2 linked regions of the Thiosulfativibrio zosterae genome follow. Each later gene encodes a partner of the first gene's protein in a complex. Links are inferred from orthologs where the notes say so. Each region holds a gene or a part of one and is shown in the gene's direction. Other genes may lie near its edges.

Evidence for each region.
Region 2: the proteins of secA (region 1) and secY are in contact, whole or in part, in a crystal structure (PDB 3DIN), measured with the Thermotoga maritima proteins. The link is inferred for Thiosulfativibrio zosterae from one-to-one orthologs. Residues at the interface, in WP_004082002.1 of Thermotoga maritima: Glu261, Ala262, Arg263, Lys300, Ala301, Arg302, Thr303, Ile304, Ile305, Leu323, Tyr324, Asp325, Pro326, Val329, Ser330, Tyr333, Ile336, Lys340, Phe345, Val349, Glu363, Phe364, Tyr374, Ser375, Gly376, Gly377, Glu393, Ile395, Thr482, Ser483; in WP_004081795.1 of Thermotoga maritima: Glu108, Gly109, Glu110, Glu111, Ala236, Glu237, Arg238, Arg239, Ile240, Thr241, Ile242, Gln243, Tyr244, Ala245, Arg246, Arg247, Val248, Thr249, Gly250, Arg251, Arg252, Val253, Tyr254, Gly256, Ala257, Ser258, Thr259, Tyr260, Leu261, Pro262.

What each region holds. Positions count from the first base shown.
Region 1 is NZ_AP021888.1:824,676-828,290, forward strand. Bases 8-3,297 are described here. They hold secA (preprotein translocase subunit SecA), read left to right. Parts: upstream 8-352; coding sequence 353-3,097; downstream 3,098-3,297. Other genes in these bases: THMIRH_RS03500 (DciA family protein), read right to left, coding at 8-199; argJ (bifunctional glutamate N-acetyltransferase/amino-acid acetyltransferase ArgJ), read left to right, coding at 3,202-3,297. Also shown: more of THMIRH_RS03500, read right to left, coding at 1-7; more of argJ, read left to right, coding at 3,298-3,615. UniProt on the Escherichia coli protein: Required for protein export, interacts with the SecYEG preprotein conducting channel.
Region 2 is NZ_AP021888.1:584,886-588,077, forward strand. The notes cover bases 1-2,867. They hold secY (preprotein translocase subunit SecY), read left to right. Parts: upstream 1-710; coding sequence 711-2,024; downstream 2,025-2,867. Other genes in these bases: rpsE (30S ribosomal protein S5), read left to right, coding at 1-84; rpmD (50S ribosomal protein L30), read left to right, coding at 86-274; rplO (50S ribosomal protein L15), read left to right, coding at 276-707; rpsM (30S ribosomal protein S13), read left to right, coding at 2,110-2,466; rpsK (30S ribosomal protein S11), read left to right, coding at 2,493-2,867. Outside these bases: more of rpsK, read left to right, coding at 2,868-2,888; rpsD (30S ribosomal protein S4), read left to right, coding at 2,904-3,192. UniProt on the Escherichia coli protein: The central subunit of the protein translocation channel SecYEG. Consists of two halves formed by TMs 1-5 and 6-10.

The sequences.
Region 1 (3,615 bases):
AAAATCGCAGTTGGGTGCTCCACAAATTATCATCTAGTTGGCAGATTAAAGTGTTTTCTTCAAATCCAACCCCAATTAAATGGGGTTTGAGCTTTTCAGATAGGCAAGATTGTCCAAGGCTGAGCAGTGCCTGAAAAAGCTCTGCTTGCTCCATAATGTGTGCTAATCCATGGCCAGATTGATTTAGGAGTGATTTCATGTTTAAGCCTGTGGTTGTATGCTAGAATATTTTCCATTTTTTACAGTGTTGCACATTTTAGCGCAAAGCACAAAAACTCAATATTTGGTGTTTGCTGATTGGTAAGATCAGTCGCTGTCCTTATTTTAGACGAAATATTTGGAACCTTGATACATGGCATTTAATCTTTTCAAAAAGCTATTTGGTAGTCGTAATGACCGTATATTAAAACAGTACGCAAAACGAGTTGCACAAATTAATGAGCTAGAAGCAAGCTATGAGATGCTGTCTGATGAAGCCCTAAAAGCCAAAACCCAAGAGTTTCAAGCCAGCTTGGCCAGTGGTGTTTCCTTAGATGAACTTTTAGTACCTGCTTTTGCAACGGTTCGTGAGGCGGGTAAGCGCGTGTTAGGTATGCGTCACTATGATGTGCAGTTGATTGGGGGGATGGCTCTGCATTTTGGCAATATTGCCGAAATGAGAACGGGTGAAGGTAAAACGCTGGTGGCAACTCTGGCAGCTTATTTAAATGCCTTACCCGGAAAAGGCGTGCATGTGATAACGGTGAACGACTATCTGGCCGCGCGTGATGGCGAATGGATGGGGCGTCTGTTTGAGTTTTTAGGGTTGAGCACGGGCATTATTGTTTCTGGCCAAAGTAGCCAAGAAAAGCAATTAGCTTATGCCATGGATATTACCTACGGCACCAACAATGAATTTGGTTTTGACTATCTGCGTGACAATATGGCGATTTATCCTGAAGAGCGCGTGATGCGTGGCCAGTATTTTGCCATAGTTGATGAAGTGGATTCTATTTTAATTGATGAAGCCAGAACCCCTTTAATTATCTCTGGACCAGCGGAAGACAAAGCCGATATTTATCGCCGTATTAATCCGTTGGTGCAGCATTTAGAACGCGGCGAAGAAGATAAAGAAACCAAAACTTCAACCGGTGACTACACGGTTGATGAAAAGCATAAACAGGTTTATTTAACCGATCAAGGTTATGAAAAATTTGAAACCCTATTGATTGAAGCTGGTTTGTTGAATGATGGCGAGTCCTTATATGACCTAGAACATATCAGCCTCATGAAGCACATTCTAGCGGCTTTAAGAGCCAATGTGCTTTATGAGAAAAACACGGCTTATATCGTGCAAGATGGTGAAGTGGTCATCATTGATGAGTTTACCGGCCGTAAAATGCAAGGTCGCCGTTGGGGAGATGGCTTGCACCAAGCGGTAGAAGCCAAAGAAGGCTTGACCATTCAGCCAGAAAGCCAAACCTATGCATCGATTACTTTCCAAAACTATTTCAGACAGTATGAAAAACTTTCAGGTATGACAGGGACTGCTGATACAGAAGCCGGCGAGTTTTTGTCGACTTACAGCTTAGAAGTTGTGGTTATTCCGCCTAACAAAATCCCTCAGCGTAATGATTTACCCGATTTGGTGTTTTTGGACATGGAAGGAAAATTTTCAGCCATTATTCGCGATATCAAAACCATTCATGAAACCAAACAACCCATCTTAGTGGGTACGGCTTCGATTGAAATGTCGGAAATGTTGTCGAGTTTATTAACCCAAGCAAAAATTCCACACAATGTTTTGAATGCAAAACAACATGAGAAAGAGGCTTATGTCATTGCCCAGGCAGGTCGTCCCGGTGCAATCACCATTGCCACTAACATGGCAGGTCGTGGAACCGATATCGTGCTCGGCGGTAACTTGGAGATGGAAATTGACTCACTCGAAGATCCAACGCCTGAGAAGATTGCCGAGTTAAAAGAACAATGGAAAGCTCGCCACGCGGAAGTTTTGTCATGTGGTGGTTTGATGGTAATAGGTTCTGAGCGCCATGAGTCGCGTCGTATCGATAACCAATTAAGAGGTCGTTCGGGGCGTCAAGGCGATGTGGGCACCACGCGTTTCTATTTGTCTTTGGATGATGATTTAATGCGCCGCTTTGCCTCTGAGAGCGTTAAAAACATGATGCGTAAATTGGGCATGCGTTCTGATGAGCCAATTGAGCATAAAATGGTTTCTAAGTCCATTGAACGCGCTCAAAAACAAGTCGAGCGTATGTATCAAGATGAGCGCGCCAATTTGTTGAAGTTTGATAATATTTCAAATGAACAACGCAAAGTCGTCTACTCTCAGCGTAATGAACTGATGGATACCGATGAAGTGGGGGAAACCATTGATTCGATTCGCAGTGCAGTATTAACCGATATTATGGGCAGATTTGTGCCACAAGGCAGTTTGGTTGAGCAATGGAATGTCGCTGGATTAACCCAAGCCCTAGAAGAAGAATTTAGCTTAACTTTAGATATTCAGGGTTGGTTGGATGCTGATAAATCCATGTACGAAGAGCAGTTGCGTGAAAAACTGATCGCCGAAGCCGATGCTCTTTATCAGGCTAAGATGGCTGGTGTGGATGTTAAAACTCGCCATCATTTTGAAAAAGAAGTGTTGTTGCGTACTATTGATCAGCAATGGCGTGCACACTTGATGGAAATGGATTATTTGCGTCGTTGGATTCATTTAAAAGGTTATGCACAGCAAGAACCTTTCCAGCAATATCGTCAGCAGTCCGCCAAAATGTTTGAGGATTTCTTACACGAGGTTATGTTTGAAACCATTCAATTGCTTTCAAGAGTGCAAATTCAGAGTCCTGAGGATGTTGAGGCTTATGAAGCTCGTCAAAATGCTGAACGCCCACAGCATCTAGAGGCAAGTCATCCGGCAGCGCAAGGCATTCAAGCAGCAATGACGGCAGAAGTTGAAGAAGTTGTGGAGTCATCGGTGACAGACACCGACTCAGAAACTTATCGTCGTGAACAGCCTAAGGTAGGACGTAACGATCCTTGCCCTTGCGGTTCAGGCAAAAAATATAAACAATGTTGTGGTAAATTAAGCTAAAACTTGGTTTACAATTTGATTTAACATTTCGTTCAAATCCACCCTAAGCCCTAGAAACTTATGGTGGATTTTTAGCATTTATCGTCCGCTCAGGAGGCTTTATCATGGTTCAGGCAGTTAACAATCATCCTATTTCTGGTGTTTATTTAGGCACTACACAAGCGGGCATCAAAAAACCAGGTAAAACCGATATCGTGGTCATGAAATTTGTTGAAGGCAGCTTAACAGCCGGTACTTTTACATTGAATCAATTCTGCGCGGCTCCGGTTACTTTGGCAAAACGCTATCTCAGTACGCATGCGCCGCGTGCGTTGTTAATTAACAGCGGTAATGCTAATGCGGGTACTGGCAAACAAGGTTTGTTAGATGCCGAAGCGACCTGTGCTTGGGTTGCTCAAGAGTTAGGCTGTGCCGTTGAAGAAGTGCTGCCATTTTCGACAGGGGTTATTGGGCAAAATTTACCCCTCGCAAAATTTGAAAAAGGCATTCCAGATGCTGTTGCCAATTTAACCGTGTCA
Region 2 (3,192 bases), 240 kb from region 1 along the record:
GTAAATGCATTAACTGGAATGAGCAGCCCAGAACTAATCGCGGCAAAACGTGGTAAAACTGTTGCTGAAATTTTAGGTGAATAAGATGGCTGATCAAAAAAAATTAAGTGTTACTTTGGTTAAAAGTTCTATTGGTCGTATTCCTAAGCATGTAGCATGCGTTAAGGGTTTAGGTCTTAGAAGAATGCACCATACTGTAACGGTTATTGATACTCCTGAAAATCGTGGAATGATCAATAAAGTTTCATATATGTTAAAAGTTGAGGAAGCATAAGATGCAACTAAATACTTTACAACCCGCTGAAGGCGCTAAAAAAGCCTATAAGCGTAGAGGTCGTGGACAAGGTTCTGGCTTAGGTAAGATGGGTGGCCGTGGTCACAAGGGACAAAAGTCTCGTTCTGGTGGTATGCCAAGAATCGGTTTTGAAGGTGGTCAAATGCCTTTACAACGTCGTCTACCAAAAGTTGGTTTCACGTCACGCAAAGCAGCAAGCGTTGCAGAGATTCGTTTAGATACCTTGTCTAAAATTGATGCTGAAATTATTGATGTTGCCGTTTTAAAAGCAGCAGATTTTTTTTCTGACACAATTAAAGAAGTTAAGGTAATCAATTCTGGCGAATTAACAAAAGCAGTAAAATTGTCAGGTTTGAGAATTACAGAATCGGCTAAATCAGCTGTTTTAGCAGCCGGTGGTTCAGTCGAGTAATTTATGAAGAGTCAAGCAAGCGTATCAAGTGGAGCTGGTGAGTTAAAAAATAAAATATTTTTTGTACTTGCTGCTCTCATTATTTATAGATTAGGAACTCATGTTCCTGTTCCTTTAATTGATCCAATTGCTCTGGCTGCAATGTTTGAACAACAAAAAGGTACCATTCTTGACATGTTTAACATGTTTTCGGGTGGTGCCTTGCAACGTTTATCTATTCTGGCTTTAGGGATTATGCCCTATATTTCAGCATCTATCATTATGCAGCTTTTAACGGTGGTTTCCCCAACCTTAGAGCAGATTAAAAAAGATGGTGAAGCAGGTCGTCGTAAAATCACCCAATATACTCGTTATGGAACAGTTGTATTAGCAACTTTTCAGGCATTAGGTGTGGCGATTGCGCTTGAATCGCAGAACATAAATGGCATGTCAGTCGTTGTTCAAGCTGGATTTATGTTCAAATTAATTGCAGTTGTAACACTGGTCAGTGGAACAATCTTTTTAATGTGGTTAGGTGAGCAAATTACAGAAAGAGGTATTGGTAACGGTATTTCTTTAATTATTTTTGCTGGTATTGTTGCTGGATTACCGTCAGCTCTTGGTGGTACTTTCGAACAAGTTAATTCAGGTGCTTTACATGCTATTACCATTTTTATTTTATTAGCTTTGGTTTTTGCAGTAATCGCCTTTGTTGTATTTGTAGAAAGAGGTCAGCGTAGAATTCCAATACATTACGCACAGCAAATGCGTGGTCGTAAGTTCTATGGTGGTCAAGAAGGTCATCTACCACTTAAATTAAATATGGCAGGCGTTATTCCTCCTATCTTCGCATCAAGTATTATTTTGTTTCCTGCGACTTTGGGTGGTTGGTTTGGATCTGCTGAAAATTTAGGTTGGTTAAAAGATATAGCAACAACTATGTCACCTGGTCAGCCTTTGTATATATTATTTTATGCAATGGCAATTATATTCTTCTGCTTCTTTTATACAGCGATTGTTTTCAATCCTGATGAAATTGCAGATAACTTAAAAAAATCTGGTGCTCAGATTCAAGGTTTGCGTCCTGGTCCACAGACTGCGCGTAAGATTGACAGTATTATGGGTCGCCTCACTTTAGCGGGTGCGGTATATATTACAGCGGTGTGTTTGTTACCAGAGTTTCTAATTTTGTATTGGAATGTTCCTTTCTATTTTGGTGGAACCTCCTTGTTGATTATCGTTATTGTTGTTATGGATTTCATGACGCAAATTCAAACGCATATGCAGTCAGGTCAATACGAAAAGATGATGAAAAAAGCAAATCTAAAGGGTAGATAATTCTTTTTGAATTATCTCTAGTAATTTATTGTGATTATGGGTATAATTGCCCGTTTTCGAAAGATGGATAGTTAAGGAGCGCAAAATGGCTCGTATTGCCGGCGTAAACATTCCAGCGAACAAGCATATTGTTATTGGTTTAAGATCAATTTTTGGTATTGGTCAAACTTCTGCACAAAAGATTTGTGCAGCTGCAAATATTAACCCTGTAACTAAGGTTCGCGAACTAACTGAAGATCAGTTAGAAGCACTTCGTACTGAAGTCACAAACTATAAAATTGAAGGTGATTTACGTCGTGACATTTCTATGAACATCAAGCGTTTGATGGACATGGGTTGTTACAGAGGTATTCGTCACCGTCGCAGTCTTCCTGTACGTGGACAAAAAACTAAAACCAATGCTCGTACTCGTAAGGGTCCTAAAAAACCAATCAAGAGATAATAAGCATTAATTTGCGAGATTAAGTTATGGCAAAATCAAATTCGCGTGTTGCAGTAAAGAAAAAGAATAGACATGTAGTCACTGATGCAGTGGCGCATGTTCATGCTACTTTTAACAACACCATTATTACGATTACTGATCGCACTGGAAACACACTAAGCTGGGCAACTGCCGGTGGAAGTGGTTTCCGTGGTTCAAGAAAAAGTACACCATTTGCTGCTCAAGTTGCTGCTGAAAAAGCAGGTCAATTGGCTACCGAATATGGTGTTAAAAATATGGATGTCATGGTCAAAGGACCAGGTCCAGGGCGTGATTCAGCTGTGAGAGGACTTAACAGTGTTGGTTTTAAAATTACATCGATTTCTGATGTAACGCCAATTCCACACAATGGTTGTCGTCCACCGAAAAAACGTCGCGTATAAAATTCTGAGGTAATCATGGCTAGATATATTGGTCCAAAGTGTAAACTATCTCGTCGCGAAGGTACTGATCTATTTCTTAAAAGCGGTGTTCGTAGCATCGAATCTAAGTGTAAGATTGATCAGTTACCTGGGCAGCACGGGGCAGGTCGTAAGCGCGTAACCGAATATGGTTTACAGCTACGTGAAAAACAAAAAGTTCGTCGTATTTACGGTGTACTAGAAAAGAAATTCCGTTTGTATTACAAAGAAGCTGACCGTCGTAAGGGTTCAACTGGTGTTAACTTGTTGCAAATTCTTGAAAGCC